DNA from 3 places in the Streptomyces sp. NPDC048331 genome. Region 1 is predicted to be linked to each of the others. Evidence: riboswitches for the same ligand, from Rfam matches in the RefSeq annotation. Region 1 holds a riboswitch; each other region holds the start of a gene.

Evidence for each region. A riboswitch is a leader RNA that binds a small molecule or an ion and turns the genes downstream of it on or off. The one in region 1 is predicted to bind cyclic di-AMP.
Region 2: linked by a shared signal. The riboswitch ahead of ACGFYY_RS31810 (transglycosylase family protein) and the one ahead of ACGFYY_RS13975 (M23 family metallopeptidase) in region 1 are both predicted to bind cyclic di-AMP.
Region 3: linked by a shared signal. The riboswitch ahead of ACGFYY_RS12550 (peptidoglycan DD-metalloendopeptidase family protein) and the one ahead of ACGFYY_RS13975 (M23 family metallopeptidase) in region 1 are both predicted to bind cyclic di-AMP.

The regions. Positions count from the first base shown of each region.
Region 1 is NZ_JBICYT010000007.1:217,667-220,932, reverse strand. It holds gene ACGFYY_RS13980 (GntR family transcriptional regulator) at 9-686, opposite strand; gene ACGFYY_RS13975 (M23 family metallopeptidase) at 880-1,683, opposite strand; cyclic di-AMP (ydaO/yuaA leader) riboswitch at 1,696-1,855, opposite strand; gene ACGFYY_RS13970 (pitrilysin family protein) at 2,072-3,266, opposite strand, start outside.
Region 2 is NZ_JBICYT010000030.1:12,103-15,368, reverse strand. It holds gene eno (phosphopyruvate hydratase) at 1-372, opposite strand, end outside; gene ACGFYY_RS31810 (transglycosylase family protein) at 658-1,386, opposite strand; cyclic di-AMP (ydaO/yuaA leader) riboswitch at 1,390-1,562, opposite strand; gene ACGFYY_RS31805 (transglycosylase family protein) at 1,839-2,876, opposite strand; gene ACGFYY_RS31800 (cytochrome P450) at 2,965-3,266, opposite strand, start outside.
Region 3 is NZ_JBICYT010000006.1:166,154-169,419, forward strand. It holds gene ACGFYY_RS12540 (aspartate aminotransferase family protein) at 1-367, shown strand, start outside; gene ACGFYY_RS12545 (tyrosine-protein phosphatase) at 416-1,207, opposite strand; cyclic di-AMP (ydaO/yuaA leader) riboswitch at 1,500-1,696, shown strand; gene ACGFYY_RS12550 (peptidoglycan DD-metalloendopeptidase family protein) at 1,701-2,675, shown strand; gene ACGFYY_RS12555 (SGNH/GDSL hydrolase family protein) at 2,839-3,266, shown strand, end outside.

The DNA of each region.
Region 1 (3,266 bases):
GGCTCCTGTTAATGCCGGCCGCCCGACATGTTTACGGCAGGTTGCGAAGTGCTCACCGCCGGGCGGAGCCGCAGCCGGTGCGCCCCCGCCGCCCGGTCGGCGTGGATCGCGGTCAGCGCCCGCGCCCGTTCGGCGTCGCCGCGCGCCACCGCGTCCACGACCGCACCGTGCTCCGCCCAGGACTCCACGGGCCGGGCCGGCGCGTCCACCACGTACATCCACGCGATCTTGTGCCGCATCTGCGTGAGCAGCGCGATCAGCCCCGGGCTGCCGGAGGCCTGGGCGAGCGTCTCGTGGAACCATCCGCCCAGGGACCGCAGATCCTCCCCCTGGCCCCGCCTGGCCCGTTCCTGCCCCAGCCTGACCAGTCCGCGCAGCACCTTGAGGTGTGCGTCGGTGCGCCGTCGGGCGGCTCGCGCGGCGGCCAGCGGCTCCAGGAGCATCCGCAGCTCCAGCAGGTCCGCGGCCTCCTGCTCGGTCGGCTCGGCCACGCACGCCCCAGCATGGCGCCGCGTGGTCACGAACCCCTCCGACTCCAGGGTCCGCAGGGCCTCGCGCACCGGGACGCGTGACACGCCGTACCGGCGGGCCAGCACCTCCTCGGTCAGCCGGCCGCCCGGCTCGAACACCCCGGAGACGATGTCGTCGCGGATCGCCGTGCATACCGCGTGCGCAGGAATACGCAAGACCGAACCTCCGCCTATTTCCGACTGCAGCGTCATTGCACGCACATGCGCGTGCTGCGACCCTATTGCAACACACGATAATTTCCGAGAGCGGCCGGAAATACGAAACATTTGCACGAAGGCGCAAAAACAAAGACCCCGACTCGGAGAGCCGGGGTCTTCGGTGAAGCGGCGCGAGGCGCGGGGCGTGAGGTCAGAGACCGACGCCGTGCGAGCGGAGGTACGAGATCGGGTCGATGTCCGAGCCGTACTGCGAGCCCGTGCGGGCCTCGAAGTGCAGGTGCGGGCCGCTGGAGTTGCCGGTGGAGCCCGACAGACCGATCTGCTGGCCCGGGGTGACCTGCTGGCCGACGGAGACGTTCAGCGAGGACAGGTGCCCGTACTGGGTGTAGGTGCCGTCGTTGTGCTTGATGACGACGTTGTTGCCGTACGCGCCACCCCAGCCGGCCTCGACGACGGTACCCAGGCCCACCGCGTGGACCGAGGTGCCGGAGGCGGCGTGGAAGTCGATGCCCGTGTGGCTGCCGGAGGACCACATGCCGCCGCCCGCGTGGTACTGCGTGCTGACGTACGAGCCGTCCACCGGGGCGACGAAGGTGTTGAGGCGCTTGCGCTCCTCCTCGCGGGCGGCGCGCTCGGCGGCCTCGCGCTCGGCCTTCGCCTTGGCCTCGGCCATGCGCTTGGCCTCGGCGGCCCGCTGCTTCGCGTCGGCCTCGGCCTGCGCCTTGACGGCGTCCTGCTCGGCGACGCGGTGCTGGGACTCGGCCTGGTCGGCGATGTCACCCGCAAGGTCCTCGGCGACGACGACGGCACCGAGGCCGTTGTCCTGGCCGATGGTGCTGCTGTGGTTGTCCGCGGCGAAGGCCGGGGCGGCGAGGGAGCCGACGACACCCGTGGTGGCGATCGCGGCGATACCGGCGTAACCGGCGGTCTTCTTGCTCAGACGGCTGGAGCCACGGTGCTTACCGGTACCAGCGGGACGACTGCCAAACGCCATGAAGGGTTTGATCCTTTCCTTCCTTCTCGCCTACCGGGTTAGCTGACGGGTTCGGAGCAGGAAGGTCTCCTACGGGCCTCCTCTTGCGAGGGGGTCCGATTCACCCCAGGGACTCATGTGGGTCCCCGGCTCCCCAGGCTCGCGCCTGACGGGGACTCGGCGATCGCTGTCCGGTGCCGCGGGTGCGGCGGGCACAACTGACGAACAGCACGGCCGACGCTAGGCGGATCATCAGTCAATCGCCAAACAGACACGGCTTTTTGTTGCGTACGCCACACCGCATACAAGCAACCTCACCACTAAACGGACAAAAGGGGTTCTGGTGACAAGTCACCAGAACCCCTTGCCGAAAGCCTCGGCCGGCCCTCAAGGGGCCGTCACCCGACCGTCAGTTGGAGACGACCGAGACCTCGCCGATCCCAAGGGCCCGTACGGGCTCCTCGATGACCGCCGCGTCGCCCACCAGGACGGTGACCAGCCGGTCCGCGGGGAAGGCCTGAACGACCGCCGTGGTCGCCTCCACGGTGCCCGTCGCGGCGAGCTGGGCGTACAACTGCGCCTGGTAGTCGTCCGGCAGTTCCTGCTCGACCTGGTCGGCGAGGGTGCCCGCGACCGAGGCGGCCGTCTCGAACTTCAGCGGGGCCACGCCCACCAAGTTCTGCACGGCGACATCGCGTTCGGCGTCGGTCAGACCGCCCTCGGCGAGGGTGCGCAGCACCTTCCAGAGGTCCTCCAGCGCCGGTCCGGTGTTCGGGGTGTCCACCGAGCCGCTGATGGCGAGCATGGAGGCGCCCTTGCCGTCGGCGGTGGAGCGCAGCACCTGGCCGAAGGCGCGCACGCCGTAGGTGTACCCCTTCTCCTCGCGCAGCACCTTGTCCAGGCGCGAGGTGAGGGTGCCGCCGAGGCAGTACGTGCCCAGCACCTGGGCCGCCCACACCCGGTCGTGACGGTCCGCCCCGATCCGGCCGATCAGCAGCTGCGTCTGGACCGCACCGGGCCGGTCCACGATGACCACGCGGCCGGTGTCGTCGGCGGTCACCGGCGGCACCGGGCGGGCGGCGGCGGTGTTGCCCGTCCAGGCACCCAGGGTGTCCGCGAGCACGGCGTCCAGGTCGATGCCGGTCAGGTCGCCGACGACCACCGCGGTGGCGGTGGCGGGGCGTACGTGGGCCTCGTAGAAGGCGCGTACCGCGGCGGAGTCGATCCGGGCGACGGTCTCCTCGGTGCCCTGGCGCGGCCGGGACATCCGCAGGTCGGCCGGGAAGAGCTCCTTGGAGAGCTGCTTGGCCGCGCGGCGCTGCGGGTTGGCGAGCTCGTGCGGGATCTCGTCGAGCCGGTTGCGCACCAGCCGGTCGACCTCGGCGTCGGCGAAGGCCGGGGCGCGCAGCGCCTCGGCGAGCAGGCCGAGCGCCTTGGGCAGCCGGGAGGCCGGCACCTCCAGCGAGACCCGCAGGCCCGGGTGGTCGGCGTGCGCGTCCAAGGTGGCGCCGCAGCGCTCCAGCTCGGCCGCGAACTCCTCGGCCGAGTGCTTGTCGGTGCCCTCGGAGAAGGCCCGCGCCATGATGGTCGCCACGCCGTCCAGG
Region 2 (3,266 bases), on a different contig from region 1:
CGCGGCGTGCGCGACGGCCAGGGACACGCCGAGGATGGCGTTGGCGCCGAGCGAGCCCTTGTTGTCGGTGGCGTCCAGGTCGAACATGGCCTGGTCGATCAGCCGCTGCTCGGTGGCGTCGTAGCCGACGAGCTCCGGGCCGATCTGCTCGATGACGGCGAGGACGGCCTTCTCGACACCCTTGCCGAAGTAACGGTTGGGGTCACCGTCACGCAGCTCGATGGCCTCGAATGCACCGGTGGAGGCGCCGGACGGAACTGCAGCACGGCCGGTGCTGCCATCGTCGAGGCCCACCTCGACCTCGACCGTGGGGTTGCCTCGGGAGTCCAGGATTTCCCGGGCTACGACGACGTCGATGGACGGCACGAGCATCTCCTTCTGGGATGTGACGCTGAGTGTGCGGTGGCATGTCAGGCCGTGGGATGGCCTTGCCGCCTAGAGCCTAACCGGCTCCGGGCACTCGACCGCCCGACCGCCCGGACCCTGGGACGAAAAAGGGACCGAATACCCCTCTTCCGGGACATAGGGTCGCTTGATCATCGGGCTACTGGGCCGAACGCGGCACCGCCCGGCGCGTGAGGCACGCGCCGGGCGGTGGGAATCCTGCACGGTGTCAGCTGACGCCGCGTACATGTTCCCGCGGTGCTACCGCGGTGTTCAGCTGAGCTTCAGCTTCTGACCCGGGTAGATCAGGTCGGCGTCCACGACGATGTCCTTGTTGAGCTCGAACAGCTGCTGCCAGCCGCCCTTGACGCCGTTGGCCTCGGCGATGGTGCCCAGGGTGTCGCCCGACTTGACCTCGTACGAGCCGTTGCCGGTCTTCGGCGCGACCGGAGCCTCGGCGCGCTCGGAGCGGGTGGTCGGAGCCTCGGGACGCTTGGTCTCCTGCTTCGGCGCGACCTTGGTCTCGGTCTTCTTGGTCTCGGTCTTCTTCGTCTCGGCCTTCGGCTTCGGCTTCGACTGCGGCTTGGAGGCCGGGGCCTCGGCGCCGCCACCGGCGTAGGAGGAGTTCGACAGACCCTTGCCGCAGGACGGCCAGGCGCCCTTGCCCTGGCTCTTGAGGACCTTCTCCGCGACGGCTATCTGCTGCGCCTTGGTGGCCTGGTTGGCCTGCGGGGCGTAGGACTTGCCGCCGAAGCCGGACCAGGTGGAGGGCGAGAACTGCAGGCCGCCGTAGTAGCCGTTGCCCGTGTTGATGGCCCAGTTGCCACCGGACTCGCACTGCGCGACCTTGTCCCACTCGGACGAGGTGGCGGCGCTGGCGGTGCCCGCGGCCATCAGGGGGGCGGCCACGGCCACACCGGCGACACCGGCGAGCGTGACGATCCGGACAGACCGCTCGATTGCAGTACCGCGACGGTGCTTGCCCTTGCCGGAAAGCAGCATGGAGTTTCTCCTCACCGACGCCTACGAGGTGAGCTGTCGGGTTCGGGCGAGTGAGTTGCCCGGCCGTGCGACCTAGCGCACGTCTTGACCCCAAGCCGGTGGCGTGACCGTCTCTCAACGGCCGCTCCCGGCACCTACCTTGGTTCCCCCGCTCCTGCCTTCGGCGCTTGACGCGACGACTGTTCCCCCCGTCCGCCGGCAGGATTCGGCGATGCGGTCGAAGGAGCTCGCGGTGGCGAGCGATTCAGAAGGTAGACAGGTCTCTCCCCGATGTTCAACGAGCAACATCGGGGAGAAACGACCCCTACTTGCGTCCCTCGCAGGGGTGTTTGCGCAGGTGAGGGCAGGGTTTGCGCAATGCCCTGGGCGAGACACGCCAGTTGACCGGAAGAGACACATGTCTCACTTACAGAAATCCGACATTCGACTCTTTCCGGATAACTGAACTGTCCTTATTGCGGGGTTAGATCCAGGTTCTGACCCGGCTTGATGAGGTCGGCGTCCTCGCCGATGACCTGCTCATTGGCCTGGTAGAGACCGTTCCAGCCCCCCTTTACGCCCTTGGCAACCGCGATGGTCGCCAGGCTGTCGCCCGCCTGGACCGTGTAGACGGGGTTCGACGAGGCGTCAGGCAGAGCCGACGGGTCGGCCTCCGGCGCACCGCGGTGCTTGCCGTTGCCCTCGACCGGAGTGGCACCGGTGGTCTGCGGGACCACCGGGGTCACGGGGGCCGTCGGGTCGACCGGGGGCAGCCCCGGCGTGACGGGCGCGGTGGTGGGCGGCGCGGTCGGGTCGACCGGCTGCGTCGGCGCCGTCGGGTCGACGGGGGTCGGCGTATCGGTCGGGTCGCCCGGCTGCACCGGGGCCGTCGGGTCGACCGGGGGCGTCGTCGGGACGTCCGGGGCGGGCATGACGGGCAGTCCGATGGACGGGGCGTCGGGAATGAGGAACGGGGTGCTGGACGGGCTCGGGTCCGGGGCCGGGGTCGGGGATCCGTAGTCCGTGGACGGCTTGCTGCCGCCGGTCGACGGAACGGCGTCGTCCGGGCGGGACGGTGCGGGAGTCAGCGGGCCCCGGCCGCCGGGCAGACCGGGGTCCACCTGTGCGGCGGGGCTCTCCTTGACCAGGCCGGCCGAGGCCGCGCACAGCGGCCACGCCTGCGGCCCTGTCGAGCCCAGCACCCGCTCGGCCACGGCGATCTGCTGCGAACGGCTCGCCAGGTCGGGGCGCTCGGCGAATTCGAGCCCGCCGGCGCTCTGCCATTCCTCCTGGGTGAACTGGAGTCCGCCGTAGGCGCCGCTGCCGAAGTTGGCGCTCCAGGAGCCACCGCTCTCGCACTCGGCGACCTTGTCCCATGTGGACGTGTCGGCGGCGGTGGCGCTGGTGGCGGCCAGCAGAGGCATGGCCAACGCGGAGCCAGTGACACCGGCTGTGACGACCAGCGCGGGGACCTGGCGGGGGCGTCTGTGACGGCCGTTCCCGGAGAGCATGAGGGATCACCTTTCGCATAACAGCGGGGTAACGGCAGAACCTAGCGGCCTTCGAACGATTGTCACAAGTTCAAGCCGGATCTGACTTTTAATCAGGTTTCGCGCAAGTGTTTTGAGCCGCGAATCGAACGGGAAGAGTACGTAGCCCTCGCATGATCAACCCACCACGCCAGCGCAGGTCTTGGGGCGGAACAGCCAGTTCCAGATCAGGCAGACGCGTCAGCAAAGTCGCGAGCGCGGTCTGCCCTTCAAGTCGTGCGAGCGGAGCACCCAGGCAGTAGTGGATGCCGTGCCCGTATCCGAGGTGCTGGTTGTCGGTCCGGGAGAGGTCGAGGGTATCCGGCTCCGCGAAGCGCTCCGGATCCCGGTCGGCGGCCGCGAGGACGACCA
Region 3 (3,266 bases), on a different contig from region 1:
CGCGCTGGTGGACGAGTACGAGCTGCTGCACGAGGTGCGGGGGCGCGGGCTGATGATCGGCATCGAGTTCGGCCGGCCGTCCTCGCTGGGCCTGCGCAGCCGGTGGGCCATGCTGCAGGCGGCCCGCAAGGGGCTCTTCGCGCAGATGGTCGTGGTGCCCCTGCTGCAGAAGCACCGGATCCTCACCCAGGTCTCCGGGGACCACCTGGAGGTGATCAAGCTGATCCCGCCGCTGATCGTGGACGAGGAGGACGTGGACCGGTTCGTGGGCGCCTTCCGTGAGGTCATGGACGAGGCGCACGGCGGGTCCGGACTGATCTGGGACTTCGGCAGGACGCTGGTGAAGCAGGCCGTCGCCACGCGCTGACGGCCCACCCACCCCGTGGCGGAACCGGTCCGGCCGGTCCCGCCCGCGTCAGACGAGGAGCCGGTCGCGCAGTCGGTCGAGGGTCTCGGGCGTCAGCCCGAGGCCCTCCGCCAGATAACGGTCCACCCCGCCCCAGACCTCGTCGATGGTGTCGAAGGCGGCCACCAGGTACTCGGCGCGGGCGTCGAAGAGCGGCGCGAGCAGCTCCATCACCTCAGGGGAGCGGGCGCTCGCCGACTCGTCGGTGCGGCGTACGCGATAGCGGCGGTGCGGGGCGTTCGACTCCAGGTAGTCCCTCACGATCGCCGCGCGCTCGACGCCCAGCGCGAGCAGGGTGACGGCGATCGACAGGCCGGCCCGGTCCTTGCCCGCCGCGCAGTGCATGAGCGCGGGGACGCTGTCCTCGGCGAGGGCGTGCACGACCCGACTGTGCTCGGCGGTGCGCTGCCGGATGATCCCGCGGTACGAGTTCGACATCCGGGCCGCGGCCTTGCCGTCGCCCAGGATCTCGCGGAGCTGCACGAGGTCGCCGTCGCGGACCAGCCGCCAGAACTCCCGCCCGTCCGCCGGGTCCGAGAGCGGGATGTTGACGTTCCGGACGCCGGGCAGCTCGACGTCCGGCCCCTCCAGCGCGTGGTCGGCGCCGTTGCGGAAGTCGAAGATGGTGTGGAGGCCGAGTGAGGCGAGGAAGTCTGCATCACTTTCGGTGGCATGTGCGAGATGTCCGCTTCGGAACAGTCGTCCCGTCCTGACCGTTCGTCCGTCAGAAGTCGGCAATCCGCCCACATCGCGGAAATTGCGCACTCCGGACAGCTCCGGCTCCTGTATCTGCTGGGTCAAAGCGATTCCTCCGCCACGTCGTGGGCCCTCTGTCCGAATTACACTACTTGGCGCCAACTTGCCATATCCGGAGGCGAGATCGGGCGCGCCCCCGTGAGCCAGATCATACGGTGACCGTGAGTGCCTGATCGTCGAAGGCGAATGGCCCCGTCGGGGCGGCTGTTGGCGGTGCGGAATGGACGGAGGGTGACGGTAATTCCGTCGGTCCCTCATGCCTGTGATTCCGTCAGGGAATTCACGGCTTGTTCCGTGTGGCCGCAAGGGATTACCTTCGCGATCGATCCGGGTGGACCGCCAAATCCTGCCGCCTCCCGGAAACCGCATCCGACCTATTCGCGCGGCAGGAGCGGGGGAACCAGGTAAGCCGCTGTTCCGGGGATCTTTTCTCCGGGACGGCTCGGGGTGAAGTCGTTCATGTCTCGTACAGGTGCGGCCGGACATCTCCAGTCCGAACCCGACAGCTCACCTCGCAGGCGCCGGAGAGGAATTCGTCATGCCTGCAAAGGGTAAGCACCGCCGTCCCAAGTCCCTTTCCCTTTCCCGCGGCTTCGCCGTCGCCGGAACCGGTGGCGCGGCCCTCGCCCTGCCGCTGATCGGTGCCGCCGGCGCCCACGCTGCCGGCGCCCCGACCGCAGCCCCCGCGGTGACCCCCGCGGTGGCGACGCAGGCCCCCCTCGCTCTCCGGTCGGCGCCCGCCGCCGCCGTGCAGTCCGCCCCGACCGTCTACACCGTCGTGCCGGGCGACTACCTCTCCAAGATCGCCGCCGAGCGCCACCTGGCGGGCGGCTGGGAGCAGCTGTACGCCGACAACCGCGAGGCCGTCGGTGGCAACCCGTCGCTGATCCACCCGGGCCTGAAGCTCCACCTCGGCGGCCCCGGCGAGCCGGCTCCGTCCGAGGCCGAGGCCGAGGCCGCCCCGGCCCCCGAGGCCGAGCCCGACGCCGCGCCGGCCGAGCAGGCCGCGCCGAAGCCGGTCCGCGAGCAGGCCGAGCGGGCCGCCCCGGCGCAGCCGGAGGCCGCCGCCGAGCCCCAGGCCGAGGCCCCGGCCGCAGCGCCGCGGTCGGGTGCCTTCGTGGCCCCGGTCGGCGGTGGCATCTCCACCCAGTACAAGGTCGCCGGCAGCATGTGGTCCTCCGGCTACCACACCGGTGTCGACTTCATCGCGAGCATGGGCACCACCGTCAAGGCGGTCGGCGCGGGCACCGTGGTCTCGGCCGGCTGGAGCGGCTCGTACGGCAACGAGGTCGTCATCCGGCACGCGGACGGCAAGTACTCCCAGTACGCCCACCTGTCCCAGCTCTCCGTCTCCTCCGGCCAGAGCGTCACCGCCGGGCAGAGCATCGGCCTCTCCGGCTCCACCGGCAACTCGACCGGCCCGCACCTGCACTTCGAGATCCGTACGACCCCGTCCTACGGCTCGGACCTGGACCCGATCGCCTACCTCCGCTCCAAGGGCGCGAGCCTCTGACGGCACCCGCCGTCGAACCACCGACACGCGTGAGGCCGGGACCCGAGGGGGGTCCCGGCCTCACGTGTACTTATTCCTTATCCCCCGCGTGGTAGAGATCACGGTCCGTCAACCCCTTATTACGTTGGCGTAGGTTGCTTGCGGGAGTGAAGGATGGTGTCCCGTGGCAGCGACGACGACCAAACTCAAGACCATCGGCTCGTACGCGGCGATCGGGGACAGCTTCACCGAGGGTGTGGGGGACCCGGGACCCGGGGATTCCTATCTCGGCTGGGCGGACCGGCTCGCCGTGCTCCTGGCCGATCAGCGCGAGGAGCATGACTTCCGGTATGCGAATCTGGCGGTGCGGGGGAAGCTCCTCGACCAGATCGTGGCCGACCAGCTCCCGAGGGCCAAGGCCCTCGCACCGGACCTGGTGACCTTCTGCGCGGGCGGCAACGACATCATCCGGCCCGGGACCGACCCGGACGACGTGGCGGAGCGGTTCGAGGCGGCCGTGGCCGACCTCACCGGCGCCGTCGGACTGGTCATGATCACCACGGGCTTCGACACCCGGGGCGTACCGGTGCTCAAGCACCTCCGCGGCAAGGT